3 regions of the Acidilutibacter cellobiosedens genome follow, and region 1 is predicted to be linked to each of the others. Evidence: riboswitches for the same ligand, from Rfam matches in the RefSeq annotation. Region 1 holds a riboswitch; each other region holds the start of a gene.
The links. Region 1 has a riboswitch for cobalamin ahead of EQM13_RS15040 (succinate CoA transferase). Riboswitches for the same ligand answer to the same signal wherever they lie in the genome.
Positions count from the first base shown of each region.

Region 2: linked by a shared signal. The riboswitch ahead of EQM13_RS05175 (ABC transporter substrate-binding protein) and the one ahead of EQM13_RS15040 (succinate CoA transferase) in region 1 are both predicted to bind cobalamin.
Region 3: linked by a shared signal. The riboswitch ahead of EQM13_RS16640 (S-layer homology domain-containing protein) and the one ahead of EQM13_RS15040 (succinate CoA transferase) in region 1 are both predicted to bind cobalamin.

Region 1 is NZ_CP035282.1:3,113,217-3,123,851, forward strand. Features, by position in the region: gene EQM13_RS14995 (nitroreductase family protein) at 1-597, shown strand, start outside; gene EQM13_RS15000 (glucose-6-phosphate isomerase) at 611-1,897, opposite strand; gene EQM13_RS15005 (SpoIIE family protein phosphatase) at 1,919-3,043, opposite strand; gene EQM13_RS15010 (hypothetical protein) at 3,125-3,355, opposite strand; gene EQM13_RS15015 (hypothetical protein) at 3,415-4,224, opposite strand; gene EQM13_RS15020 (methyl-accepting chemotaxis protein) at 4,534-5,844, shown strand; gene EQM13_RS15025 (cob(I)yrinic acid a,c-diamide adenosyltransferase) at 5,834-6,367, opposite strand; gene EQM13_RS15030 (THUMP domain-containing class I SAM-dependent RNA methyltransferase) at 6,387-7,526, opposite strand; gene EQM13_RS15035 (class II SORL domain-containing protein) at 7,689-8,063, shown strand; cobalamin riboswitch at 8,182-8,364, shown strand; gene EQM13_RS15040 (succinate CoA transferase) at 8,502-10,064, shown strand; gene EQM13_RS15045 (YitT family protein) at 10,045-10,635, shown strand, end outside.
Region 2 is NZ_CP035282.1:1,084,776-1,095,410, forward strand. Features, by position in the region: gene lipA (lipoyl synthase) at 1-225, shown strand, start outside; gene EQM13_RS05170 (anti-sigma factor) at 407-706, shown strand; cobalamin riboswitch at 768-927, shown strand; gene EQM13_RS05175 (ABC transporter substrate-binding protein) at 1,117-2,124, shown strand; gene EQM13_RS05180 (FecCD family ABC transporter permease) at 2,114-3,112, shown strand; gene EQM13_RS05185 (ABC transporter ATP-binding protein) at 3,123-3,815, shown strand; gene bchH (magnesium chelatase subunit H) at 3,935-7,654, shown strand; gene EQM13_RS05195 (ATP-binding protein) at 7,674-8,708, shown strand; gene EQM13_RS05200 (magnesium chelatase subunit D family protein) at 8,732-10,585, shown strand; gene EQM13_RS05205 (hypothetical protein) at 10,602-10,635, shown strand, end outside.
Region 3 is NZ_CP035282.1:3,435,029-3,445,663, reverse strand. Features, by position in the region: gene EQM13_RS16645 (DUF4430 domain-containing protein) at 23-796, shown strand; cobalamin riboswitch at 997-1,184, shown strand; gene EQM13_RS16640 (S-layer homology domain-containing protein) at 1,304-8,425, shown strand; gene EQM13_RS16635 (DUF4177 domain-containing protein) at 8,629-8,835, shown strand; gene EQM13_RS16630 (biotin--[acetyl-CoA-carboxylase] ligase) at 8,898-9,881, shown strand; gene EQM13_RS16625 (HAD family hydrolase) at 9,836-10,162, shown strand; gene EQM13_RS16620 (IMP dehydrogenase) at 10,299-10,635, shown strand, end outside.

The sequences.
Region 1 (10,635 bases):
AAGTTCAAAGATGAAAATATTCCCGATAAAGATTTAATTGAGATAATTAAAGCCGCAACTTTGGCTCCTTCAGGCAAGAATTCTCAAAATTGGCATTTCATTGTGATTAAAAATAGAAATAAACTAAATGAAATAGCAGATATAGTTAAAAATAAAGAATTAAAATTATCGCAATACATTAAAGACGGAATCGAAAAAAATAAATTTATATCGTCTATAGATAATCATATATTCTTTAAAGATGCGCCGATAACAGTATTTGTATATGCCGGCCCTTACCCTGACAACAGGAAAAAAATCCTTAAAAATGCTAAAGTGGCAAAAGAAGAAATTGAGGAATACATAAATGTAGAGCCCAGAATTCAAAATATAGGTGCAGCTATGGAAAATTTACTTCTTGCAGCAGCTAATCTGGGATATGGAGGATGTTGGATGACAGGACCTATGTTGGCTAAAAAGGAAATAGAAGAATATATTGGGTTTCATAAAGACGGCTATAGCTTGGTATGTATGGCTCCTTTAGGAGTTCCTTCAGAAAATGAAATAATAAGTTCTACAAGAAAACCAATAGAAGAAATATTAACAATAATAGACTAATCAATTGATTAGTCTATTTTCTCAACAATTCAAACATATTCTTTTTATATTTTTCAACGCCGGGCTGGTCAAAAGGATTAACTCCTAAAAGGTATCCGCTTACCGCACAGGATTTTTGAAAAAAATACATAAGTTTTCCTAAAAAATACTCGTCAATTTTGGGCATATTAATGATTAAATTTGGTACTCCGCCGTCTACATGGGCCTTAAGAGTTCCTTCAAAAGCTTTTTTATTTACAAAATCCATACTTTTCCCAGCCAAAAAGTTTAAGTTATCTAAGTCTTTCTCATCCTTCCGGATAACTATATCCTCTCTCGGGCTAATTACATTCAAAACAGTTTCAAACATATTTCTTCTCCCATCCTGAACCAATTGGCCCATTGAATGTAGATCAGTTGTCAGGCTCAAAGAAGAAGGATATATACCTCTTCCGTCTTTTCCTTCGCTTTCTCCAAATAATTGTTTCCACCACTCTTGAAGATAAAACAGCCTTGGTTCATAAGAAACCAATATCTCTATTTCTTTTCCCTTCCTATATAAAATATTTCTGATAGCTCCATATATATAGGAAATATTTTCTTTTATTATATCCGAGGAATATTCCATTACTCCTGATTGAGCTCCTTCCATTAACTTATCAATATCTATTCCGGCTACCGCTATAGGAAAAATTCCTACAGGAGTAAATACCGAATATCTGCCTCCGATATCGTTAGGAATAGTAAATCTGTTATACCCTTCCTCCTCAGCTATTTGGCTAAGAACACCTTTTTCTTTGTCCGTAGTTATATATATTCTCTCCTTAGAATTCTTCCTTCCGTATTTTCTTTCCATATATTCCTTAAATATTCTGAAAGCAATAGCCGGTTCTAAAGTAGTTCCTGACTTGGATATAACGTTGATAGATATATCTTTTCCTTCCAATACATCCATTAATTCCTTTAAATAAGTGCCACTAATGTTATTGCCTACAAAATATATCTCAATATTATTTTTCTTTACTACCATATTATCATAAAAGGAATGGCTTATACTCTCTACCACTGCTCTTGAGCCTAAATATGATCCCCCTATTCCGATAACTATAAAGGCTTCCGAATTGCTTCTCACCTTTTCCGCTGACTCCTTAATCATCTCAAATTCTTTTCTGTCATACTCGTTAGGATAATTCAACCATCCTACATTTTGATCCTTGCCTTCATATAATATACGATGAACTGTTTTCAACTGAGGTTCTAATCTTAATATTTCCTCATCAGAAACAAATCCATTGGCATAATCTAAAATAATATCTTTCATAATATATCCTCCTATTAATGATCACTTTTCTACCTTCATTAACACCAATGCAAAATCATCTTTTTGATCTCCATACATATACGAATTAGCTTTGTTTTCTATGTTTTTTATAGGGCTTTCGGGAGCCTCTTTAACTGCTTCTATTATTCTTTTCTCTCCGAATTCTTCTTTATTTTTATTTCTTACTTCTAATATTCCATCTGTATAAAAAAGTATTCTATCTCCATTTTTCAGTTGAACCATATTCTCATTATAATGTATTTCATCAAATAAGTAAGAAATTGGATATCCTTTCATCTTCAGCAATTCCACATTATTATCATCAAATAATATGGGAATACAATTATGTCCGCCATTTGCGTATTTAAATGTATCGGTAGAACAATTAAAGATGCCATAGAATATTGTAAGATATTTTTCATCATCTAAGTTTAAATCTATAAATCTTTTATGAAGTTCCGTTAAGGTTTTAGAAGGACTGAGTATATCATCTTTTATTGCTCTCATGGTCTGTCTTATAAACATGGTCATCATTGACGCGGTAATCCCGTGGCCAGCCACATCACTTATATATATGCCTATATTGTCCTTGTCTATATAAAAAACATCAAACATATCTCCGCTGAGCATTTCACATGGCTTGTATAAATAGTTGATTTTAATATTATTATAGGAGCCCTTTCTGGGAAGAATTTTTTCTTGAAGAATCTTTGCAAATGTAATATCTTTGTTGAGTTTTTTAGTCTTTTCCCTCAACTCCTTCTCTAATTTTCTTTCTCTTGTGACATCCCTAAACACTTCCACCGCGGCATATATGTTACCATCGGAATCTGATACAGGTGAACTCTTAACAGAAAAAATACGATCTCCGACATTTTCTTCTTTTTGTATAATTTCCCCTGTTGCGATACTTCTTTCAGTAATGCAAAAACTACAGGGCCTAATTTTACCAAGAGCTTCATAACATTTTTTCCCTACAATTTCTGTTCCCAGAGCACCTTTCATGGTCTTATTTGCATATATAATTGTCCCATTTCTGTCTATAACTCTGACCCAGTCCGCCATTCCCTCAAGAACGTGATAATTAAGCATATTGAAATTTTTTATTTGGTCTTCAAAATAACTAACTTTGTTCTTTTCCAACATAGCTATCACCCATATTTTAGAAATTTTTTTGCTCGCCTTCATAATAACACACTATACAATAAAATACAAAACAATTTAATATTAATCTTGAGTGTTCTGTAAAATATCATGATAAATATTGATTATCTCTTCCCTATATATCTCATCTGCATCTATAGAACCCCATCCTAATTGATTCTGAAATATGCCATCATAAACCTGATCATGATAACTCCTTAAAACATGAGGAATATTTTTTTCTGACAATATTTCATCCAGTAACATGGCTTCAACTTCATTGTTAAGAATCAAAATCTTTTTTATTTTTCCCATTAAACTATCTCCTTTTAAAAAAGCATTCACCTCAATTGAAATGAATGCTTTAATTCACCTTACTTTATAGAAGAATTATAGATTACATTTAAATAATCGGGATTAAATATATCCTTTTTTACAAATCCCTTTTCTTTATTGTCATATTTAAAATCAGACAACTTAAATGTAGCAGAGCCCGTCTGAAGGGTAGCTATATGATAATCATCTTTAGATGTAAACACCCAAAATTCCAATGCTCCCAATTGTATATAATCATCAAATAAAACAAATTCTCCATCTTCATCTTTTATAATGAGAAACCATTTCTGACCATCATCCCATGCTATTTCTCCATTATCATACCTTTGAGCTGTAGTATACATCTCTATACTTTCATCTTCTCCGTCTCTATCCAGATCAACTTTTTTACTGTCTAAGAGAGTCAAATCGGAAGTATCAAGTTTGTCTCCGGAAAGATGTACATATTCTAATTTTTCTTCCTGTTCAGTCTTTTCATTTTCCTCTTTCAATGCTTTATCATATATCGTTTCTCTCAGAGATTCATTTAATTGAGCTTTAATTAAAGTCTTATTCTTTGAATCATCTTGAGAATAAGTCATATAATAATATTTATCCTTCTTCAAACCATCCCATAGCTTTTTATTTTTTACATAGATCGTAATTTCTTTTAACTCACTTTCTTTATCTTCTCCCAATATTTGAAGGATAATTGAATGACTATCACCCTCCTCATCTTTGCTTAAAAGAAGTCCCGAAGTAATAAAAGTATTACTATTAATATTATTGGAGGATTGAAAAATATAAAAAACAACTATTACTATTGCCAAAATCAGTATACCCACTATATTTTTAATCTTATTATTCATTCTCTCACCCTTCCTTAATTTTATAGCCTATAGGAAAGTTCCATTTTTCTCAATATAATTTGAAATAAGTTTCAAAAAGGCTTCTCTGATTTATTAATGCTTCTATAGAAGTCTTTTTTATATATTATCATGTCTTGTATACAATTTCAACCTATAAATTTAAAAACCTCACTTACTATTTAATTATATCATAAATCTAATTATAATTTTTTTATTAGCAATTATTGCTTTATATTATTTCATTTTTTGTCGATTTAATGTACAATAGATATTGTATTGTAAAATTATTATATTTAAGGGGGGTTTATTATGGAAAGCAAAACTACAAAGGAAAACACAAAAAATAAAGATAACAATCTATCTAAAATTAAAATAGGACTTATAACACATTTAGTAATTAACTTACTTATAAGTACCTTAATATCAAATGGATTATACGTCTTATTAGCAGAACATATGAATGTTAGTCCTAATTTTATAATGTTAATTTTTTCATTTGTAAACATAATTATTTTCTTATTAATAACCTATTTCTCAATTAGCCGTTGGCTTGTAAAGTTCTTCAAAGCTATCGAACCGGTTATTGAAGAAATCTCTAGAGGCAACTTAAACGAAATAAGTTTATTCAACGGTAAAAATAAATTCAGTGGAATCACGGATTCATTAAGCAAGGCTAATTCAAATATAAAAAATATGATTACAGGAATAACACAGAATTCTGAGGTATTATCTAAAAACGCCAAAGATCTGTCTGATATTGTCGAAGATACTACTCAGGCAGTGGAACAAATCGCTTCCAGTGTTAACGATATAGCCTCCGGTTCAGAAGATACATCAAAAAATATTACTGAATTAAGCGAAGCCATATCCAATCTTACTACTCTTTCACAAAATACAGAAAAAAATACTCAATTGGCTACGGACCTTTCAGCTTCCATGGCCAAATCAGCAGAAAAAGGTAGCAAAGATATGGAAAAGATAATCGATAAGGTAAGTTTAATTGATTCTTCTACCAAAAATACTTCAGGAATAATCGAAAATCTTAATGAACAAATTAAAAACATTGAAAATATAGTAGTAATCATAAACCAAATAGCAGAACAAACGAATCTTCTTGCATTAAATGCGGCAATTGAAGCAGCAAGAGCAGGAGAATCAGGAAAGGGATTTGCTGTAGTGGCAGATGAAATAAGAAAACTTGCCGACGAAACCCATACATATTCAGATGAGATATCCAAAATTACAAATTCCGTTACAGGAAGCAGTAAAAGTGCTGTAGACAGCATTGAAAAGGTAAGCGGAATAGTTAATGAAAGTGTAGAAGTCGCTGATTTAACTAAAGCTTCTTTTGAAGAATTGGTGGAAAAATTCGATAAGATCAATCTTTCAATAGTCGAAATTGCGGAAGCTTCTAAAGAGGTAAGAAATAATAGCGAATATATCCTTGAAAGAGCTACGGAAATATCCGCTATATCAGAAGAAACTACTGCAGCATCTCAAACCAGTTCGGAAGCAATAGATAAAAATCTTGCAGCCATGGAGGAAATCACCTCTTCCATTGAAAGCTTATCGGAAATTGCAGATAAACTAAATAAAATGGTAGAAAAATTTAATGTATAAAATCTACTTTTATTTCTTCTTCTTCAAAATATCTTGCTATGGAATAGAGTAAATCAGATAATCTGTTTAAATATTTCACAACATTTGAATCTATTTCAGCATTTTTTTGAAGAGAAATTGTTCTTCTTTCGGCTCTTCTGGCAACTGTTCTTGATACATGAAAATATGAAGATGCTTGTCCGGCCCCAGGTAATACAAAACCTGTGGGCTTTTTTACCTTTGCCATATACTTATCTATATTTTTTTCAAGATAGTCTATATCCTCATCTTTTATTCTATGAGGAACCTTTGTTTGATCTTCTGTGGCAAGATTGGCTGCAACAATAAAAAGTTTATTCTGAATATGATTTATTAATTCATATGTATCCTTATCGTCTTTTATATAATTTTTAGCAAGACCCAAAAATGATACCAGCTCATCTACAGTGCCATAACTTTCAACTCTTATATCATCTTTTGATACTCTCTTATTGTCAAAAAGACTTGTCTGCCCTTTATCCCCGGTTTTCGTGTATATCTTCACAAATAATTCCTCCTTCATTTTAATTTCTCTTTTTTGGTCTTGGACCATAAAACTGATAATAATTCACTTTAATTTTTCCATTAAATAATTTTCTTCTCCTATCAGCTCTCCTTCCGTATATTTTTTCAAACTCCTCGTTAGATGTAAGAAAATAAAGAGACCATGTATCCAAAAAACTGAAAACTTCACCCATTTTTCTGTATAAATCCTCTACTTTTTCTTTCTCTCCCATTCTCTCTCCATAGGGAGGATTTGATATGATAACTCCGTATTTTTTCTTGGAGCTTAGTTGCAATGCATCCTTTGTTTCATAGGTAATACAGTCGTCCACTCCCATCTCATACGTATTCTCTCTTGCAATTTTAACAGCTTCTTTATCAATATCATACCCAAAAATTTTCAGTTCTCTCTCCTGTATAATAGATTTCCTTGCAAAAATCTTTTCTTCTTTCCAATATTCTTCTTTTATTTTTTGCCAATCTTCTGCCGCAAAACTTCTCTGTATTCCCGGAGCGATATTTTTCCCTATCATAGCAGCTTCAATGGGAATAGTGCCGGAACCGCAAAATGGATCAATAAGTATTCTCTCCGGACTCCAATAACTTAGTTGAATCATAGCCGCAGCAATTGTTTCCTTTACAGGTGCATTGACATGCATTTTTCTGTATCCTCTCATATGAAGGGCTTCCCCTGAAGTATCAATGGATAGAGTTGCCACATCTTTTAAAATCGAAACCAATATTGTAAATTTAGCTCCTGTTTCTTTAAACCATTCAGTTTTATATTTTGTTTTTAATTTTTCTACAACTGCTTTTTTAACTATGGCTTGGCAATCTGAAATGCTGAATAGCTTAGAATCCACGGATTTTCCGTTTACGGTAAACTCCCCGTCTTCATCTATCCATTCTTCCCAAGGAAGTGCTTTAGTTTTTTCGAACAATTCATCAAAGGTTAAAGCCTTAAATTCCCCCATTTTTAAGAATACCCTATCGGCAGTTCTAAGCCAGATATTTGTCTTTGCAATATCTTTTTCTTCACCTTTAAATGTTACCTTTCCATTTTCAACTTTTAAATCCGTATATCCTAATTTTAAAAGCTCCCTTTTAACTAATGATTCCAAACCAAAAGTCGAGGTCGCAATAAGTTCTATTTGTCCCATTTTATCCTCCCAATAATTAATTACCTTAATATTATACACCAAAACTAAATTAAATACTTTTTAAATGAGTACTTTTTAAAATCCTTGGGTATATAATGTTATAGGTTAAATTCTATATGACGAATATAGAAAACAAAAAACAATAGGGAGGGTCTTTAATATATGAAAAATATAGGAGAAACAATTCAAAGCGGAGATTGGAAGGGTGAAAAACATGTGCCTGTAATTCATGCCCCTGAAAAAGTTAAAAAAGGAGAAGCATTTGAAATAAAAGCAATAGTAGGAGAAAAAATACCTCACCCGAATACTTTGGAACATCACATTTGTTGGATAAAAATATTCTTTCAGCCTAAAGATGCAAAATTCCCAATAGAAATCGGAAATTCTGAATTCAGTGCTCACGGAGAAAGCGAAATATACAATGAGCCTTCCGTTTCTCTGACTACAAAAATTGATAAATCCGGTACAATTCATGCGTTAAGCTATTGTAATATTCACGGTCTATGGGAAAATAGCATAGAAATTTCCGTAGAATAGTGAGGTAAAAGATGAGGCTGTTAAAAAGAAGCTTCATCTTTTTTTATAATAATCTATCTCCTTGTTCTGGTATCCTTGACTAAAAGTTATTTATATTATATATTTTAATTGTAGTTAAATTTAATATTTAGGTAAAGGTACAAAGATTTATATTTCTTTGTTTAAAAGGGAAACAAGTAAAAGTCTTGTACGGTCCCGCCACTGTGAAGGTGAGAATTTTAAAATATGCCACTGAGAAATTGGGAAGGCTTAAAATTCTATGAACCTAAGTCAGGATACCTGCCTTTGCTAATGCACTAAAAACTCTACGGTAGATAGGGAGTGTTTCAGAATAGAATTATTATGTAAATACATAATGTTATTTTGCTTGTCACAGTTCCTGAAACCGCCGAGTTCAGGAACTTTTTTATTGCCCAAAATCATGAGGAGGTTAAAAGAGTGATAGAAGATAGAATAAAAGATATTGAGCTAAGAAAAAAAATAACTACAGCTGAAAACGCTGCACTATTTATTAAAAATGGTATGACAATTGCTACAAGTGGCTTTACTCCTTCAGGATATCCAAAAGCTACACCATTAGCACTTAGTAAAAGAATTAAAAACAATAACGAAAATATAAAAATTACATTAATTACAGGAGCTTCCGTCGGAGATGAATTGGACGGTGAATTAGCCAGAAATAATATTACAAAAAAAAGAATTCCCTATCAAACAAATGATAGCTGTAGAAAAGCTATAAACAATGGAGACATTCAATTTTGTGATGTTCATTTAAGCCTATTGCCTCAATACATTAATTATAATTATTTGGAAGATATAGATATCGGAATCGTAGAAGCATCTGAAATTACCGAAAACGGATGTATGATACCAACTACCTCTGTAGGTATAACACCAACTATAGTAAAAAAAGCTAAAAAATTAATAATAGAAATAAATACAAGTCAACCAATAGATCTAAGAGGAATACACGACATATATACTTTACCAAATCCCCCAAAAAGAACGCCTATACCTATACTAAACTGCAAAGATAGAATCGGTACAAATTATATCCAAATAGATAAAAATAAGATAATCGCCATAGTTTTCACGGATATAAGAGATGATGTTAAAAAATTAGCAGAACCAAATAAAGACAGTAATTTAATGGCGGAAATTTTTTTGGAATTTTTAGACCATGAAATCAAAGCAGGCAGAATTCCAAGAAAATTATTGCCCTTTCAATCCGGGGTTGGTTCAGTATCAAATTCAATACTAAATGGATTCTCTCGTTCAAAGTATGATAAGCTTCAATTTTATTCAGAGGTAATACAGGATTCAATGTTGGACTTAATAGATATAGGAAAAGTACAAATAGCGTCCGGAACTGCTATTTCCCCTTCTCCGGAAGGATTAAATAAATTTTATGATGATATTAAAAGATATAAATCGAAGATAATATTAAGACCACAAGAGATTAGCAATAACCCGGAAATAATCCGAAGACTCGGGGTCATAGCAATGAATACGGCAATAGAAGTAGATATATACGGTAATGTAAATTCCTCTAATATAATGGGTGGAAATCTCATGAATGGGATAGGAGGCTCAGGGGATTTTGCCAGAAATGCCTATCTATCAGTATTCTTTACAAAGTCCACAGCTAAAAATGAAACTATTTCCACCGTAGTACCTCTTGTATCTCATGTCGATCACACCGAACATGATGTCAACATAATTATTACTGAGCAAGGAATAGCGGATTTGAGAGGTTTAAGTCCAAAGGAAAGAGCTATAAGCATAATAAACAATTGTGCTAATCCTATTTATAAGGATTTACTTTCGGATTATTTGAAAGAAGCTATGAAGAGTAAAAAGAACATACCTATATTACTAAATAGGGCTTTTAAATGTTTTGAATCATTAGAAAAAACCGACACGATGAAAAGAGGCAACATAGTTTATTATGCAAATTTAATAAATAGAAAGGGTGATGACTATGAAGAAAAAAGCAAATGAATATATAAAAATTACCGTTGGAATGTCACTGGTAGCAATCGGTCTATACTTTTTTTTAATGCCAAAAAATCTATCTGTAGGCGGGGCTAATGGTTTAGCTATTGTTATAAATCATTTTATCCCGAATTTATCAATCGGACTTCTTATGATAATTATAAATATTTTTCTATTTGCAATTGGCTTTATCTTTATCGGAACTAATTTCGGTTTTAAAACCATATATGCAAGTTTTGGGGTCTCGGTTTTGGTATTATTATTTGAAAAAATTTTTCCCATGAAAAAACCATTAGCAAATGATATACTGATACAGCTTATTTTGGGTGTTATAATATCTGCAATAGGCATGGGCATAGTATTCAATCAAAATGCCTCAACAGGCGGAACAGATATTATAGCCAAAATATTAAATAGGTTCTGGGGTATAGATTTAGGTCGGGGTGTGCTCATTTCCGATCTTTCAATAACATTGGCAGCTGGCTTCGCCTATGGACTGCAAATTGGCCTGTATTCGTTATTAGGTGTGTTGCTAAATGGTTTAGTAATAGATGCAGCCATTGAAAGTATGAATATC
Region 2 (10,635 bases), 1.7 Mb from region 1:
ACTAAAGAACAGATAATAAATGTATTTAGAAGATTAAGAGAAGTTGATTGTGACATGCTGACATTGGGGCAATATTTGCAGCCCAGCAAATCCCATATTCCGGTAGTGGAATATGTTACTCCTGAAACATTTTACGAATATAAAGAAATCGCGTTATCCATGGGTTTTAAGAGAGTGGCATCGGCACCTCTCGTTAGAAGTTCTTACTATGCAGAGAATTTTTAAGACATGAAGGGGACGGTAAGACTGCAGAAATATTTCTCTCCGCTTTTGTTCAAAATATTTTTTCCCTCTGTAACGAAACATTCGTTTTTGGGATATATAAGCAGAATCAATTAAAAGGAGGCGAGGTAGTGGGTGCCCGCATTGAAGAAATATACAAAGAATACGCCCAAAGCGTGTACAAATGGAGGTCGAACAGCATTTAAAGGAATGTGACGATTGCCGCTCGGACTATGAAAAGATGAAATCTCCTGTCAATATACCGCTGCCGCCAACGACGGATAAAGAGGTAGACTTTTTGAAGAAAGTTAGGCGCAAGGCCTGGTGTATCGCTGCCTGTCTCTTTGTCATCGGGATATTGATTGGCATTGCCGGCATTTACATTGGGGAAACCGATGACGCACCCGGCGCTGCGCTAATTGGTATCCTGGTGATGATAGGATTAGTGGTGTTTGGCGTAAGAGCTGCTTGGCGCAGACGTTGATGGCAAAGTAAAATTTGTCTTGACAATTGATATCACTATATTTAATATAATAGATGAGAATTGAATATAAGAATGAATAGGGCTAGGGAAGCAGGGTGAAAATCCCTCACGGTCCCGCCGCTGTAAAGGAAGAGTCTTTTCTAAATGTCACTGGGAAACTGGGAAGACAGAAAAGATGATGAATCTTAAGTCAGAAAACCTACCTATTTATTAGCAGAAATAACTCTACGGTGGATGGAGAAAGCTGATTATTATTTTAGAAGAATTTTTGCTTTATTGAATTTTATATAATAAAGATTATTTAATAAGCTTATAAGAACTTCATTAGCCATGATTATTGCTTTAATGAAGTTCTTATTTTTTTATAAAAAGAGAGGATGAAAAAGGTGAAGTTCTATAAAAGGATATTGTTGCCATTAGTTGTGATTATGTTGATATTTAGCGTTTCGGGGTGTACTAAAACTACTGAGACAGGCGGGTTGAGCAATACTCAAGACCTTCCCATAACTGTAGAGGGAAATAATTATCCGTTAAAGATAAAGGATTTTCTCAAGAAAGAAACTATCTTAGAAAAGAAACCGGAAAAGGTAGCTGTTTTATCAGGCACCCCCTTAAATATATGGTACGATTTGGGGGGAAAATCCATATGTACGTCTAATATAACAGATAATTTAAAATTGATATCCGAATATAAGAAGGAAATAAACGATCTTCCACAGATAGGGCCTGTATATTCCATAGATATGGAATCCGTAGTATCCCTTAAACCGGATTTAATTATAGCTCAGGCCGGCACTCAAGGGACACAGGCGGATAAATTAAGGGATATTGGGTTTAAGGTGATTACTACTAATATAAGAAGCTATGATGATGTAATAGCAACTTATAATGCCTTCGGCAAGATACTGGGAAATGAAAAATCAGCTGAAGCAAAGATAGAAGCTCTAAAGAATAAGAAAGAAGAAATAGTATCTAAACTGCCCAAAGACAATAAATCCGTGGTCATATTATATATAACAGCCAAAACTATTGCTGTTAAGTTGGACAATAGTATAGCAGGAGATGTAGCTAAAATTTTAAAACTTGACAATATTGCATCCGATTTGCCTCCCGATACTATAGGCTCGGAAACTACTCCGTTGGATGTGGAATACATAGTGAAAAAGAATCCTGATTATGTTCTGGTTACAAGTATGATATCTGATGACGAAGAGGCCAAAAAGACTATGGAAGAGGAATTTAAGAGTAACCCCGTATGGAAGGGAGTAAAAGCCGTTCAAGAGGGACGAGTTATTTATCTTCCCCAACAGTATTTCTTATATAATGCAGGTCCTTATTATAGTGAAGCAATAGAATATATGGCAAAGAGTATATATCCGGAAATATATGGAGAGGTGACTCATCAGGATGGAAAATGATATTTCTCTCAGGGACAAAAAGGGATTTAAAATAACTGTTATTGCTATCTTAGCGATGCTCTTCTTTATATCTTTTATATTAGGGCTTACAAAAGGAACTCTTGAGGTAGAGGTGAAGCGGATATTTGAAGTTATTTCTAAGGATGACGGAAGTCCAGAGAGAATGGTAATTTGGAATATCAGGCTTCCAAGAATGATATTGGCAGCTTTGGTAGGAATAAATCTTGCTCTGTCAGGTGCTATTTTACAAGGGGTAATGAAGAATCCCTTAGCTGATCCCAGCATAATCGGTATAAGCAGCGGAGCAGGACTATTTGGAATTATTGTATTGGTCGTTTTTCCCCAGTATATAAAAATGGTGACTATTGCAGCTTTTATGGGAGCCATGTTGGCTGCCTCCATAATATATCTTTTATCCTGGAAAGGCGGCATAAAAACTATAAGGGTAGTATTAGCAGGAGTAGCTGTATCGTCTCTTTTTGCCGCAGGGATTTCAGGAATATTGGTCTTTTATAGTGATCGGGTCCATGGAGCATTGAATTTTATGAATGGAAGTTTATCATCAAGAAGCTGGCCGGAAGTTTGGACTATTTTACCTTACACTATAATTGGTTTTGTTTTAGCAAATATATTTGCGGACAAACTTAATATTTTGATATTGGGGGACGATGTTGCACGGGGTATTGGCTTAAATGTTGAAGCAACAAGATTTGGATTTACGGCTTTAGCCGCTTTTCTTGCGGCAAGTGCAGTAAGTGTTGTGGGACTTTTAGGATTTGTAGGGCTTATAGTGCCTCACAGTATAAGGTTAGTTATTGGGAACGATTATAGATACATGTTTCCTGCAACTGCTTTATTTGGCTCTGTACTCCTAATGCTAAGCGATACTTTTGCAAGAACTGTTTTAAGCCCCATGGAGATACCGGTAGGAATTGTAATGGCGGTACTGGGAGTTCCTTTCTTTTTATTCTTGCTAAGAAGGGAGTAAAAGGCTAAAGATGAATAAGAATATTATATTATCAATTGAGGGTTTAAGCGTAAGCTATAAAAATAAAGATGTTTTAACGGATATAAATTTACAGATAGAAAAAGGGAAGGTCTATTCTATTATTGGTCCAAATGGCTGTGGAAAGACTACTTTAATACGGACCATTAACAGAAGTATAAAACCTAAAAAGGGAAAGATTTTTTTAAATGGAGAGAATATATTCAAAATGAAAAACAAAGATGTAGCTAAAAAGATAGCCATATTAAATCAAAATAATAATACGATGAACGATGTAACTGTAAAAAGATTAGTTCAATATGGGCGATATGCTTATAAAAATTGGTGGGAGACCGTTGACGGAAAAGATAGTGAAATAGTTCAATGGGCAATGGAGAAGACGGGAGTGATAAAGCTTCAGAACAGAAGAATTAATACCCTTTCAGGAGGAGAAATGCAAAGGGTGTGGATTGCTATGTCTGTTGCACAAAAGCCGGAGATACTTCTGCTGGATGAACCTACTACTTATCTTGATATATGTAACCAATTAGAGATAATGGATCTCATAACGAAGCTAAATAAGGAAGAAGAAATAACTATAGTCATGGTACTCCATGATATAAATCATGCGGTCAGATATTCAAACGAACTCATTATAATTGACGATCACCAATATACGCAAAAGGAGATCCCTGGATTATATTAAAAAGCGGAGCAATTGAAGAAGTCTTTAAAGTTAAAGCCGAAATAACAATGGATGAAGATACGAAAAAACCGAGATTTTATGCGAAAGAATGCATTTAGAAAGTATAGGGAGGTCCTATGGTGAAGATTACTTTTATAACTGTATCAACCCCTGGAATTAAATCCTTAATTGAAGCAGGGAAGGAGATAAACCGACAATATCCTAATATTCTTGATTTAAATCTTTATTACGGAAAAGAAGAGATGAATGATGAAAAATCCAAAAAAATGGCAGAAGATATTAAAAACAGCCATTTGGTTTTTGTAGATTTAATGGGAAGCCCTTCAAGTATAGCGAAAAGCGTATATATAGGTCTTGAAAGCTGCAATGGGAATATAGTTCCTTACGGAAGTTCCGCAAGAGAGTATATGCGTCTCGGAAGTTTTACTATGAAGGGCATGACAGACGGGAAAAACAAAAAGAAAATGAATATGGCTGCCATTGAAAAGATGAAGAGTACGGCGGAAACGCTCGGCAAAATAATGCCGGGCAAGATGAGGGATATGAAAAATTATTTTAGTATACTGAAATATTTTAAGGTAGCGGATAAGTCAAATATTCTCAATATGCTTTACCTCATGTTGAGGGATTATGGAAATATAAATGAAATACCGAGACTGCTGGAACCGAGGGAAGTAGAAGAAGTTGGTATATGTAATCCTGAGACTATGAGATTTTATAAAAATTATGAAGAGTATGAAAAGGACTTTCCCTTTGATATTAAAAAACCCACAGTAGCGATTCTTTTCTACGGCCATAAATATCCTGTAGATACATCGTCCTGTGTCGGAGAAATCAAAAAAAGAATTGAGAAATTTGCAAATGTCATTCCTATTGCAATTTCAGGAGCATTTACAAAGAATGAAAAGAAGATTAAAGATGTGATATTAAAATCCACCAAAACATCTGTGGATATAATACTGAACTTCATGTCCTTCAGGCTTGGAGCAGGTCCCATGGGCGGAGAACCTCAAGCAGGTATAGATCTGCTAAAAAAAGCAGATGTCCCGTATTTTCATCCTTATTTTATGTCAAGAAGAAGGATTAAGGAATGGGAAGAATCAATACAGGGCTGCAGCACATCAGAAATGATGATTTCCGTTATGCTGCCGGAATTAGACGGATGTATCGAAACATATCCTGTCGGGGCTATGACAGAGCCAAGATATGACATGGAATTTGATATTAGAACCGATGAACTTGTGATAATAGAAGAAAGAGTAGACAAATTGATATCCAGAATCAGGTCATATATCAATCTTAGAAAAAAAGAAAATAAAGATAAAAGGATAGCTATTATATGCTATAATTATCCTCCTGGAGAAAGTAATATATTCGGAGGAGCATTTTTAGATACATTTTCATCTGTTGAAAATATATTGAAAAATCTAAAAGATAAAGGTTATAAAGTAAATCCTCTCACTAAAGAAGAACTCATGGGGATATTTACTGCCGGGGGTATAGTTAATTCAGGGAAATACAGTGATAGTTGGGAAAAAATGATTAAATATCCGGATAAAAAATATAGAGAAGAATTAAAGAAAAGTTCTGATTATGAAGACATAATAAAGGAATGGGGACCGTCACCCGGCAGTATAATGGTCAACGATAATAATGAGTTTTTGATTCCCGGGATAATTGAAGGGAATATATTTATAGGATTGCAGCCCACGAGAGGAGTACATGAAGAAATTGAAAAAGTATATCATGATAAAACCTTGCCTCCCCATCATCAGTATTCGGGTTTCTATAAATGGATTAAAGACGAATTCAAAGCAGATGCAATCATTCATGTGGGAACCCACGGCACCTTGGAATTTTTAAAAGGAAAGGAATGCGGTATGAGCGGAAATTGTTATCCGGACAAGCTTCTATCGGATATTCCTCATATATATTTATATTATTGCGGTAATCCCTCTGAGTCGACCATTGCTAAAAGAAGATCCTATGCAAATATAATAAGTTATCAGCCGCCGGTATTTGTACAAGGGGAACTTTACGGAGAATTTGCGGGATTAATATCAATGATAGACAATTATCATCAGTCTTTATCATTAGCTCCCCAAAGCAGCGATGATATATTATCAAGTATATGGGAGCTGGCTGAAAAACTTAATATGCCGAAGAACCTCGATAATATAGAAGGAGAATTATACAGAATGAAGAAAAGCCTCATACCGAAGGGACTCCATATATTCGGGAAAGGGTATACCCCTGAAGAAGCGAGGGAATATGCAAAAGGTCTGCTGAGGTACAACAGAAACGGCATTTTAAGCATCAGGGAATTAATTACAAGAGCTAACGGATGTAGTTTAGATGCTCTCTTAGATAATGATCAGTATGAGACTATAAGAGAGATTGATGAAGAAGCAGAAAAAATTATTGATTATTATTTTGAAAATAGAAAGCTGAAAAAGTCAAAATATATAAATGAAAATAATAAAGATGAATTTATAAAATCCTTGGAATACGGGTGTACAATTATTGAATCATCTCAAAAAAATTATGAAATGGAAGGCTTGATGAGGGTATTGGAGGGAAAGTATAATCCTGCAAAGTTGGCGGGAGATATATACAGGCATCCTGAAATATTGCCTTCAGGATATAATCTGTATCAATTTGATCCCAGGCTTATACCCACTAAAATTGCATATAAGAGAGGGGAAAAGATATGTTTGAATACTCTCGATGCTTATAAAAAAGAAGAGAATTCCTATCCCTTATCTACTGCCGTGGTGCTGTGGGGGCTCGAAACTTCGAGGACCCAGGGAGAAACTTTTTCCCAGATTTTAGCCTATCTGGGGGTCAGGGTTTCGGAGAGCAGCAATGAATGGGATCCAAAATATGACATTATTCCCATTGAAGAACTGGAAAGGCCCAGAATAGATGTAACAATAAATATATGCGGTTTTTTCAGAGACATGTTTCCGAATTTGATAGTAAGCCTTAATGAGATATTTGAAAGGCTTTGGAAATCGGACGAAAGTGATGAGGAAAATTATTTCAAAAGGAATTCAAAAAGAATATACAAAAAGCTTCTTGATAAAGGCTATGATGAAGAGGAAGCAAAAGAACTGGCTATTTCCAGGGTATTCGGCCCTAAGGAAGGAAGCTACGGTACGGGAATAACCAAGATAATAGAAACAAAAAATTGGGAAAAAGAAGAACAGTTGGGGAAAGCTTATATAGACAGTCTGCAACATGTGTATAACGGAAAGGTTCATGGTAAAAGAGTAGAAGGGCTTTATGAAGAAAACCTGAAAACCGTAGAGATTATTTCTCAAATAAGAAGCAATCATGAATATGAAATTACGGATTTGGATCATTATTACGAATACTTCGGAGGATTATCGAAATCAGTGGAAATGGTAAAGGGGCAAAAAGCCAAAATGTATATAACCGATACGACAGGGGACAGGGTTCTCAGCGAAAGTGTGGAGAAATCCATAGAAAGAGGAATAAGGACAAGGGTATTAAACCCAAAATGGATTGACGGAATGCTCGAGCACAAATATCACGGCGTTCAGAAAATTGCCGACAGATTTGAAAATGTTTTAGGCCTTGCGGCAACTACAAATAGTGTGGAAGAGTGGATTTATGAGGATATGTATGATTCCTATGTGGATAATGAAGAACTTAGGAAAAGGCTTATTGAGAATAATCCCTTCGCTTATATGGATATACTTGAGCAGATGACGGAGTATTACAACAGAGGATATTGGAAGGCGGATAAAGAAAAGATAGACAAGATTAAAGAGCTCTATTTGGAACTTGAGGGCAATATTGAAGAGAATTTATAAAGAAAGGATGCAAATATATATGGAAAACAACGGGTTGATATATCCTTTTTCTGCTATAGTGGGACAAGAAGATATGAAGAAGGCTTTGATATTAAATATTATAAATCCTCGTTTAAATGGGGTTCTGATAAGAGGGGAGAAAGGAACAGCAAAATCTACGGCAGTAAGAGCACTGGCGGATATTCTTCCTGAGAGGGAACAAATAGCAGACTGTATTTTTTCCTGTGACCCTAATGATGATAGCTTTTGGTGCGAAAACTGCAGGGCTAATTTCAACAAAGAAACCGGAAAAATCAAAAAAGGGAAAATGAGAGTGATTAACCTCCCCGTCAGTGCCACGGAAGACAGGGTTGTGGGGACATTGGATATAGAGCAGGCAATAAAAAAAGGAGAGAAAAGATTTGAACCGGGAATCTTGGCGGAAGCCAACAGAAATATTTTATATGTAGATGAGGTAAATCTTTTGGATGACCATGTGGTTGATGTACTGTTAGACGCAGCAGCTATGGGGGTTAACTCCATTGAAAGAGAAGGAATCTCCTATACTCACCCCTCAAGATTTGTCCTGATAGGAACCATGAATCCTGAAGAAGGGGATTTGCGGCCTCAGCTCATAGACAGGTTTGGACTTGTGGTGGATGTACGGGGTGAAAGAGATGTTGATTCACGGGTTGAAGTAATTAAACGAAGACTTAGTTTCGAGGCAGATCCCAAAAAATTCGTAAAAGAATATGAAAATGAACAGAAAGAATTGGCCGGTCGGATGGAAAATGCGAAGAAAATATTAAATGATGTGGTTTATTCGGAAGGATGCTTAAGTGTTGCAGCAGAAATTGCCATAGCCATGAAAGTAGACGGTCATAGGGCGGATATAACTTTTATGAAGGCAGCAGTAACCAATACTGCTTACAGAGGAGATACAAAGGTAGATAAAGAAGATCTTTTTATAGCCGCAAAGCTGTCCCTTCCCCATAGAATGAGAAAAAAACCATTCGAGGAGGGAGTCATTGATTTTGACAGAATCAATGATATTATTGAAAAATCGGTGTTGTAAACGGAAAGGAATGAGGTTTAACTATGTTTAGCAATTGTTTTCCTTTTTCGGCGGTATTGGGTCAGGATAGGATTAAAAGGGCTTTGATACTGAATATAATTAATCCGAACATAGGCGGGGTTCTTATAAGCGGAGAAAAGGGGACAGCTAAGTCTACATTGGTAAGAGGATTTTCAAATATAATTGATTCTATGGATGTAGTGGAGCTGCCTTTAAATATTACCGAAGATAGGCTTGTGGGAAGTATAGACATAAAAAAGGCCGTAAATGATGGGCAAAAAACATTTGAAAAGGGAATTCTATATAAAGCCCATAATCAGATATTGTATGTTGACGAAATAAACTTATTAAGCGAGCATATCGTAAATATACTTTTAGAAGTTTTATCCACCGGAATTAATGTAGTAGAACGGGAGGGAATATCATATAGCCATCCTTCAAAATTTATATTGGTAGGTTCCATGAACCCAGAAGAAGGTCTTTTAAGACCTCAGTTGTTGGACAAGTTCGGTTTGTATGTGGAAGCTAAAGGAGAAACAAATGTAGAGAATAGAACAGAAATTATTAGAAGGCGGTTGGAATATGAAAAGAACCCTAAGAAATTTTGTTTAAAATGGGAAAAGAAAGATATAAAGATAAAAGAAATAATTGATATGGGCAAAGAAATAATAAAGAGGATTAAAGTAGAGGATGAGGATTACGGATTTGCAGTGGGCCTGGCAAAGCAGGGGAATTGTTTGGGACACAGGGCAGATATAATATTAATTGAAACCGCCAAAGCTATAGCGGCTTTTAATCAAAGAAATAGAATAATGGAAGATGATATTAAAGAAGCAGCATCTTATGTACTGCCTCATAGAATAAGAGAATTGACACCTCTTGAAGAGTCAGAAACATCTATGGATGATAATAGAATGGAAAGAAACAATACCGAAAATTCTCCGAGGGAGGATAGCGATACAGTTCAGAAACCTTTACCTGAAGAAGAAAATATGACTTCAGATACTAAAAAAGAAGGAATAAAAGAAAGTATAGAGGACATTGTAGGCGGAAAGCAAAAGATAAATATTAATATGGACTTCGGAAAAAAATTCAGCAATAAAGGTTCGGGAAAGAGAGCCAAAGTAAAGACGGATAGCAGTAAAGGAAGATATGTAAAGTACAAGATGCCTAAGGGAAAAGTAAAGGATATAGCTTTTGATGCCACTCTTAGGGTAGCGGCCTGTAATCAGAGAAACAGGGATAAAAAGGGGATGGCTATATGCATAAAGTCTCAGGATATACGAGAAAAGGTCAGAGAGAAACATACAGGGGCAACGATTTTATTTACGGTAGATGCAAGCGGCTCTATGGGAGCAAAGAGAAGGATGGGAGCTGTAAAGGGAGCGGTGCTTTCATTATTAAAAGATGCGTATCAGAAGAGGGACAATATTGGCGTTATTGCCTTCAGAAAAGATAAGGCAGAAGTACTATTGAATATTACAAGAAGTGTGGACTTAGCCGAAAAATGCCTCAAAAAATTGCCTACGGGAGGGAAAACACCCTTAGCCGCAGGGCTTTACAGCGCATATCAGGTTCTTAAAGCAGATAAGATAAAAAATCCCGATTCTTTGCAATATCTTATTATAGTTTCCGACGGGAAGGCAAATGTTCCTCTGAAATCGGAAAATGCTTTGGAAGATGCCTTTATCATGGGAGAAAAAATAAGGAATGAAGGCATTAAAACTATGGTAATCGATACGGAAAGAAACTATATTGAATATGGGTTTGCAAAGGAATTAGCAAAAAAGATGGACAGCGAATATATAAAAATCAGTCAAATATCAAAGACGGATATTAATGCAAGTATAAAAAGTTTGCTTGATATAAATAGATAAAAAGGAGGAAAATGGTATGAAAAAAAGTATATTATTATTGATAGTTGTAT
Region 3 (10,635 bases), 320 kb from region 1:
AAAAATCTAAGGAGGAAATATTATGAAAAAATTTAAAGAAATTAACAAGTTCAGAAGTATTAGTATACTGATTTTGGTATTGACTTTATTTTTATCAAATGTAGTCTTTGGAGCTCCCGCCACAATAAGCTATAAAATAGTGAGCACCTCGGATAAAGGCGGCATTGTATTTCAAAGTGAAGAAGTTGCAGCAGATACAGACGAAACATACTTTGATGTTCTGCAGAGGATTTGTTCAGATAATGGCATTCCTTTGGATGCTTCCGGTTCAGGTGCCGGAACTTATGTCAGAGGAATAAACGGGGAATATGAAATGAGATATCTTCCCAATGAAGATTATTATTCGGGATGGATGTTCAGAGTGAATAATGTTCTTCATGGATATTCCGCAGGGGATCCGGCCAACTCTAAAGTTTCAGAGGGAGATAAAATTACATGGTACTATGCATGTCCGTCTTATACCTATTTCCCAATCCTTGATGATAATGATATAGACTTTGATTCATCAGGGAACATGATAATAAATGTAGAGGCAGAGATATTTGAAGATGTATGGAATTGGCAGATAATTACGGTTCCGTTAGATGAAGGCAGAGCTGTATTGGAAGATGATTCGGGAAATAAAATATATGCCACAATAAACGACGGAGAAGCCGTGTTTAATGAAACTAATTTAAAAAAGTTTAAGGGGAAAAATGTAAAAGCTTATGTGGAAGGAAAATGGTATGGAGAAACAGAAAATCCAGACCATTGCCCTAAAATTGTCAAATCGGAGATAGTGAGGGTACAGTTATAGAATATTTAATATAAATATATTCATTTTTATTAAAAGTTTTTAAGGGGAACTCAGTAAAAAATAAAGAAGATATCATCATGATATCTCCTTTATTTTTTATAAATATTATATTTTTGAATAATAATTAATTTTTTATGGTGTTGTTTATAATCAAAATATGTTATATAATAAAAATAGATTTGGAAGTAAACTATTGAATAATTGAATATTACCTTTAGGTTCTCTGTTTTTAGAGATTAAAAGGGAATCAGGTGAAAATCCTGAGCGATCCGGTCACTGTAAGTGGGGAGCGGCCTTTCAAATATACCACTGAAAATTTTATTTTTGGGAAGGGGAAAGGCGGCGTTGAGCCATAAGTCAGGAGACCTGCCTATATGGGGATAACGTTAACCTTCCGGGATTGAGGTAAAATGAAATTTATTATAAATTGTTGACTGTTAAAAAGTCTCGGATTCTATGTGGAAACCGGGACTTTTATTTTTTTAGTTATAAAGAGGGGGAATGTTAATGAAAAGGTTCAAACGTATTTTATCATTATGTATAGTTTTGACAATGATATTTACTAACGGAAGTTCTTTTTACGAAGAGATTTTTCGTTCTAAGGATTTTCCGAGGGGTATATCATATGCACAGGACAATTTGAATACGGAAAATCATGCAGATGAAGAAAATGATGTAATTCCTCAGGAATCCAATGAGGAAGATACAACAATTCCGGGGAAGGAAGGAGGGGAAGAAACAAAGGATATTGCAGTTCCGGAAGAAACCGGTCAAAACAAGGATATTGTTTCTAATGGGGAAGACCAAGAAAAGTCCGAACAGAATGATGAAATTGAAGAACAGTCGGAAGTATCTGAAGGGATAAGCTTTGATAAAGATATATTTTCGGCAGGAGAAAATATAACGGGAACTATAAATTATCCGGAACATAAAAATGAAAATGTGGATGTAATTTTTTATGACAGTTATACTAGAGAAGATAAAGGTTCGTTAGATAAGGTAACATTAGATGAGAACGGGACGGGCCGTATCGACATTTCGATACCGGGATATCTTGCATCCAACGACATAAATGACAATACGTATGCTTTGAAATTTGCTGTTGGTGATTCGAAACTGTCTGTCGAAAAGGTAAATATAAATTTTACTGATATTGTTACTTACGATAAAACCGGAATTAATACTTATGACAAGAATGGAAGGTTTATCAATGACAGCATAACCGCTACCATAAATGAAGAAATTTATAGTTCTGACTTAAAAATATATTTGGTTAACCCTTATAATGCGGATGAATCAATAGCAGTAGAAAATACCGGTTCGAAGGATATAGAAATATCTATTCCCGAAGATTTAAAATGGGCTAAAGCCGTTTTGAGAATAGAATCGGGCTCGAATATTTACACCGTACCGTTTCCGTTGAATTCTATAGTTGTTTACAATAGAGGCAGTATAAAAGCAGGAGAAAGCTTTGTTATAAATTTGAATATTCCTGAAATGGCTAATAGTGAGATAGAAGATATATGTATTAAAGATGGGGATTCCTGGGATAGCACAGATTTCACAGAGCTATTGAATAATAAATCATTAGACGGAAAAGGCGGATATACTTCGGAAGAAATTTCTCTTGTCAATTCTGAAGAAGTTTCTCTTGCAAATATAATGAAGTATAGCAATTCAGTATTAAGAATTCATTTTTACACAAATAAGAATGTTTATTATTGCGTTCCTTTTATCAATGTTGAAAATCCTGTTTCTAAATTCGATATAGGAGAAGAAAGTAGTTTTGAAGTCAATAAGGATACTATAAAGACTGATATCGAGGCTGCCGGTTTAGCTGGAAAAGATTTTGAATTGGTTATAAAAGATGAAACAGGGGATCCGACCGGAATTTCAGAAGAGGGAAAATTTGGCGAGGCAGGGGATGCTCATATTGAAATTCCTCTAACCAAAGCTGTTGAGACGGGCGAATATAAATTAGTCCTTGAATCGGAGGGAATCGAGTATAAGGAGATTCCTATAGATATAGTATATGATCCCGTTTCTAAATTTGATATAGGGGAAAAAAGAATATTTGAAGTCAATAAGGATACCATAGAGGCTGAGATTGAGGCTGCCGGTCTAGCGAAAAAAGATTTTAAATTAGTTATAAAAGGTGAAACCGAAGACGGAGAGGAAGTCAAGACCTTAAAAGAAGGATATCTTGACGAGAGTGGGAAAACCAGTGTAAAAATTCTTCTAACTAAAGATATAAAGCCACTCAAATACAGCTTAGTCCTTGAATTGGGAGGAATCAAGTGTAAGGAGATCCCAATAAGGATAGTATATAATCCCATAACCCTTGAGGCGGACAGATATGATCCGGATAATTTTATCCAGGGAAAACTCTATGCGGTATACGGTGGACCTGATGAAGATGACGGATATGAGTGGATTAGTTCCTATAAAGCCGTATGGGGAAAAGATGTTAAATTTAAAATATATGTAAATATAGGAGAAAAAGCCGAAAAGGATTTTACTATCAAACTGTCGCCAAATAAAACCCAAGGAATAGAAACAGACGAAATTGAGGCTTCGGGAAGGACAGATCTTGATGGACTGGCAACTGTAGAGTTTACTTTGCCTCATGATTTGAAACTAAGAGAAGACCAAGGGTTTATTTATTATTTATTTAGTTTGATTGTGGACGGAAACGAATTATCTTCTGAAAGTCTACAGTGGGTTTTTTCCGTAAGAGAGTATCCGAAAATAAATAAAACAGCTGACGGAAACAAATTGTATGTGCAACTCGATACTCCGGCCTGGGCTGAGGGAGAAGTTACTTTGTCTCTCAATAATGAAAGTTCGGGGCAGGGAGTTCTAATAGACGGAAAGTCCATATATTCTTTAAAATTAGATGACAAGGGCCAATATGAAGGAGAAATTTCTCTTCCCGATAAGCTCGATGGAGGTTCTTACAGCCTCCAGATAAGATACGGGGAAGTTTATACCGCTGCTCTACAAGTACGCTATACGGCGGATATCACGATTAATGTAAACAGCCTGATATTTAAGAATACCACATTTGACTTGAATATTAGATTAGACAGAGAGTCTTATAAAGGGAAAGAATACGAACTCAAAGTTTATGATTATATAAACGGGAAATATCCGCTGATTAGTGGGGAAGAAGTAGTGTTATCCCAAGGGATTTTGGAGGGCAATATTAATACAGGATTAAACACTCCCGAGAACATGGGAAAACTGAACCAACTTCCCAGCGGAAAATATGCTTTGGAGTTTTCAATTGACGGGGATAAATATTACGGATATTTTGCATTGCTGGACAGATTCGTGATTAACAAAAACTTTATAGCTGAGGGAAAAGAAACGACAGTTGAGTTCCAGTTCGGAGTTAAGGGCGTTAATTCAAATACGGATTATAATATATATTTATATAATGCCAAAGATGAACCCGTAACGGATGAAGGAGGAAATCAGATAGGTATTGAAGGAAAGACCTCATCTACCAGCTCAGGATATAATTCCGGAAGTATAGTTATTCCTTCCACATTGGAAAAAGGTCTGTATAAATTTATTTTGAAAATAAACGGAGAGGAAGAGGAATATTCAGCTTCTTTCCAAATAAGTGATGCTATTGTTGATGAAGTGAGAAGTACTGTTGATGTCCTTTCCGACGTGGTACTTACCAACCATTACAGCATGGACTGGGTTTCCGTAGGAGTGAACAGGGCAGGAAAAAGCCTTCCGAGCAGTTATTTGGAATCGACTGAAAATTATATTGTAATGAATAAAGGAATTCTTCCCAACATAACAGATTACGAAAGAATAACTTTAGGAGTTACGGCAGCGGGAGGAGATCCTACCAATATAGGCGGGTATAACCTTATAGAGAAAATATATAACGGAGATATAGAAGGACAAGGGAACAACGGAGTTGCCTTCGGACTTATAGCGGTGGACAGTAAAAAGTATGATATTCCGGCTGATGCTAAGTGGAATAGAGACAGGATGATTCAGTATCTTCTTAATAATGAATGTACAAATGGCGGTTGGCAGTTGGGGGGAAAGGGAACGGATCCGGATCCCGATATGAGCGGAATGGTAATGACTGCTCTTGCACCCTATAACAATAAAGATTATCCTCAGGTACAAGCTGCCATTGCAGGAGCTGTAGATGCTCTTTCACAAATTCAAAGACCTGAGGGCGGATTTGCTTCGTGGGGTACGGTAAATTCGGAATCATGCTCTCAAGTGATAATGGGACTTTGTACCAACGGGGTGGATCCGACGGGACCTGAATTTACAAAGAATAAAAATTTAGTGGAAGCCCTTTTAAGCTTTAAAACTGCTGACGGAGGAATAGCTCATACGGAAGTAGGTGGAAGTCTGGCAACTAACGGCATGGCATCGGAACAGGCTCTCTATGCATTGGATCAATATATATTCTTTGTGGAGGGCAAGGGTTCCATTTACGACTGGACTCATGATGATGAAGATGAACATGATAGGATTGAACTGGGTAAAAAAGTAAAAATTTCTCAAGACGGTAAAATGTATTTTGCCGGCGGGATAGACGTTGAGTTTCCTCAATCCTCATATAATCCCGATTCTTCTACTATAATGGTCTCGGATGTAACAGATTCGAAAAAACCGGGAGAAGAGAGTTCCCTTAAATTACACGGAAAGATAATAGAAATTTCTCTTGAAGGCGTAAACGAATCGTATGATATTTTACTTAGAATGCCGGTAAATTCAGGAGAAGATTTAACCAAATCCGCCATATATATTTTTAACAATGCTTCCAACAAATTTGAATATCTCGGGAATGATGTTTCCAATAAAAAGTTAACCGTAAACATTACCAATAATTCTTCAATATACGGAGTATTCGGGGATGAAACAAAACCGACGGGAGTAAAATTTGATTATGAAGTAAGTAAAAATAAAGTAACATTAAAAAATATAACGGCAGTAAGCCAATCGGGAATAAAGTATTTTGAAATCTATAGAGACGGCAAATATTTAGGAAATGCCGAGGGAGATTCTTTTGTTGATCCCGATGCCTTAAGTTATAATACGGAATATAAATATAAAATAAGAGCAGTTGATAATCTTGGAAATATTTCGGATTTCAGTGATGAAATCATAATAAAAACCAAAGATATAAACGATCCGACGGATCCAAACAATCCTAATCCTCCGGCGGATCCTAACGATAAAGAAGTTACCGTACAGATAAGAATTGAGGGATATGATCATACTGTAGTATCTATGAGAGATATAAAGGTATCGAGGTTCGGATTGGATGATTATTTAGGGCCGGCAGGCGGAAGTTCCGCCACACCGTCAAAGGGTTGGGGAAAAGAAAAATTCAAAGGACCTACTGTGGCTCATGCCACGATAAGGGCTATGGAAGCTGCAGGGGTTGATTATGATTATCAGGATTACGGTTGGTCACTGTATCTTGCTATGGTGGATGGAGACAGGGAATTCGATTACAGATCTACGTCAGGTTGGATGTACAGGGTAAACAGATGGCTTCCTAATTACGGATCCCAAGAATATTATCTTAAAGACGGGGATGTAATAGAATGGTATTTTGGTGCCTACGGATTTGAGAATTGGTATACAAAGATTTCTGCCAACAAAACCAGTGTTAAAACGGGAGAGGAATTAACCGTAACTCTTACAGGAGAGTCAACAGACCTAAACGGTGAAAGCGGAAGAGGAAATACGGTAAAAGGCAAAGTCGATAATGCGGAAATATACGTAAACGAAGATGCATTTTCGGTAGACGGTGAGCCGGCAGTTACTGATGAGAACGGAAAAGCAGTATTGAAATTCAACAGCCCCGGGACATATTATGTATCGGCAGAAAGATTCAGCGGAGAAGGTATAAGGAATATAATTCGTCCCGTACCTGTAAAAATAACGGTAACAGGAGAAGAGATACCTCAGAAGGAAGTTACAGGAGAAGAAGAAGGAAAAGATAAGGTAAAACCTATAAAGAATTCCGAATATGAAATAGAATACAAAACGGTAACAGATCCTAATTCCACGGAAGATCAGATATTAAGGGCAGTGGAATCGGCAGTAGGGAAATTAGCAAGAGACGGAAAAGAGATAAAAGAAGAGAAAACTGCATTAAAAATAGCTCAAGATATGAGAGACGTATTAACAATAATGAATAAAGCGGCAGACAGGATAACCACAGAAGAAGGGATGAGTATAGTATTATCAAAGAATACGCAGATACAATCGATACTTATTAGGGCATCGGAAAAAGCCAAATTGCAGGAGAACAGAAAAGAAATAGAAGAAACTTCGGAAAAGGTACTGGAATTTGTACTTAAACTGATAAACAAAACACTATCGGAAAAGAAAACGGAAGAACTAATAAATGAAACCATAACAAATCAAGGTAAGATAGTTAAAAATATAGGAAAGGAATATGGAAAGAAAATAGAAACGATATCCGCAAAATTAGTGGAAAAAGGATCAGAAAAACTTTCGACAGTAAAACTTTCAAAAGAAGAAAGAACAATAGGGGAAGATTATATAAACAATAAATTTATAACTACAGCAAAAACAATAGAACAGAAACTTAAGGAACAAAATATAGAGCCGACAAGGAGCATACAAAATAAGGAAATAATAGAAATAGGAAAAGAACAAGGATATGAAATAGGACTGGCCATAGCAAAAGAGGCATTAAACAAAGCTAAAGAGGAAGGAATAGAAACAATAGAAATAAAAACAGAACTGGGGATAGTATCCTTATGTGAAGAATTGATAAACAGAGGTGAAAAATTAGATATAAAAATTATTAAAATAGCAGATGGAGTAGAAATATCAATAAAAGATGAAGCCGGAAAAGAGATAGTGCTAAGCAAGCCAATAGAAATATCGATTCCTTATACAAAAGAAATAAAAGCACAGTCTAATATAGGAGTATTGCAGATAGGCAATGAAGGGAATAAAGAAGAACTGGGAGGAGTATATGACAATACAGACAATACGGTTAAATTCATAACAATGAATACGGGAAGATTTATTCCGCAGGAAGGAGATAGAGAATTTGAAGACATTAGAGGAAACGATATAATAGGGGAAGCAGTAAGAAGCCTGAGTTCAAAAGGGATAATCAAAGGGAGAACAGAAAAAGAATATGCTCCCAATGAGAACATAACAAGAGGAGAATTTGCAGTCTTAATATCAAGGATGATGAAATATGACGAAGAAGGAAATAAAGAATTGCCATTCAAAGACGTATCAAAAGATAAATGGTACTACAAATCAGTATGTGCAGTATATGGAGAAGGGCTTATAGATGGGAAAACGAAGGAAATCTTCGAACCTCAAGCCAATATAACCAACGAAGAAATGGCAAAGATAATAGGAAATATACTGAAAAATAACTTTTATAGGGAACAGAAAGAAGAAGAAATAAAATATACGGATGCAGACGAAATATCGGATTGGGCAAGAAAAGGAGTAGCAATAGGAAAATATAACGGGATATTTGAGGGATTGGACGAAAACAGTTTTAATCCCAAGGAAAAGGCAACAAGAGGAAATACAGCGGTGATGCTTTACAGGCTGTATGAATTAATCTTAAATAAGTAGGCTCTCTTATATTAATATAGAGGAAGATATTACAAAATATCTTCTATAGCGGGTTCTTAGAACCCGCACTTTTTTTATGATAAAATTTAGGAAAATTCCTTGACGCTGATTATAAAATATGGTATGTCATAGTTACTGATAAATGGATATATAACTGTAATAATATATTTTTTAGGGATAAGAAAAGATAGGGAGTGATGAAAATGTACGAATACAAATTTGAAGAAGTACAGATTGCAAGGGATTTTAAAACGAAAAGAGGGGATTCCTTTGAAATATGTAAAGAGGTAATTTTAAGAGAAGCTAAAAATGGTTGGAGGTTAGTACAAATTGTTATTCCCCCAAATGAGAAAGCAGGTGTTTATGCCGCTTATTGCTATCAAATCATATTTGAGAGAGAAAGTAATTAATTTAATTATCAGCCGATATATGCTATATTATAAGTAGACTTTTACTATAAAAGGTGGTATATATGAAAGATGAAATTTTAAGGTTATTAAAAAACAATAAAGATGAATTTTTGTCGGGAGAAAAGATAGGTGAAAAGTTAGGAGTATCCCGGGCAGCTATTTGGAAATACATAAATGTGTTAAAAGAAGAAGGGTACGGGATAGAATCAGTTCCAAAACAAGGCTACAGAATTGTTTCGGTACCTGATGTACTGACATACGAAGAAATAAAAGAATATTTAAGCACCAAATTTGTCGGAAGAAATATTTGTTATTTTGATACGATATCTTCCACAAATATGGAAGCCAAAAGAATAGCTTTAAAGAATCCGGAAGGGACAGTGGTTATATCGGAGGAACAGGCAAAGGGTAAGGGAAGGCTTGATAGAAACTGGGTTTCTCCCCCCAAAAAGGGTATTTGGATGAGCATGATATTAAAACCCGAAACGGAACCTACGAAAGTAGCGAAAATAACTTTGCTGGGAGCGGCAGGGGTAAACAAGGCTTTAGAAGATATGGGAATATACTCTAAAATAAAATGGCCTAACGATATAGTTATAGACGGTAAAAAAGTCTGCGGGATTCTTACGGAAATGAGCTGCGAACTGAATATGATAAATTATGTTATAATGGGCATTGGAATAAATGTCAATATGGATAGAGAGGATTTTTCCGAGAATTTAATAAATAAAGCTACTTCGTTGAAAATAGAACAAAATAAAGAAATTAACAGAAAAGAACTACTGGCCGGCATATTAAACAGATTTGAAGAATTCTACATACCTTTTAAAGAGGATAATGAAATTTCGGAAGTAATAGAAATATGCAAAAAAAATTCTGCCTTGATAGGGAAAAAAGTCAGAGTAATAAAAGATGGAGAAACAAAAACAGGGAAAGCCTTGGATATAAACAATGAAGGCCAGTTAATTGTAATGTTTGAAGACGGAAGCATTGAAAATATATTTTCAGGCGAGGTATCCGTCAGAGGATTGGAAGGATATGTATAGAATTTATTTTTTCAAATTTCATATTTAGTGAAGAAATAGGAGTATCTAAACCAAATAAATTATTTTTCAATTTTATCTTTAGAAATAAGACTTTGGAGAAAAGACGCTGTATCATGGTTGGGGATGATGTTATTGAGGATATAGAGGGTGCCGCCAATTATGGATTAGATTCGGTTTTGATAAATCGAAAGGGAAAAACTTATGATAATATCAGTGGAAAAACAAAGTTTTATGAAATATCTAGTTTAGGAGTGTTGCCTGAAATTATACTTAATGGGTAGTAGAATTAAAAAAACAATATTTGATTAGGCTATCTAAAATTTAGGGTATTACAAAGAAAATAAAAAAATATATCGAAAAATGAGTAATGTTTTGCTTAAGTTATTTTCTAAAAAATATTATAAGAGGTGATATAAAATGGCTGATATTATTGATGGTGTTAGTCATACATTTAACGAGTTTTTGTTAATCCCACGCTTAACCACGAAGGATTGTACACATGGAAATATTTCTTTAACTACTTATCTAACCAAGGTTTCTGATAAATGTGATCTTGATGCTATGAGATTAAACATTCCTATGGTGTCGGCTGCTATGCAGTCGGTTTCTGATGCAAGAATGGCAATAGCGCTGGCACAAGAAGGAGGATTATCATTTATATATTGTTCACAGTCAATTGAAGAACAATGTAAAATGGTAAGAAGTGTTAAGTTATATAAAGCTGGTTTTGTAGCAAGTGATACAACTTTATCAC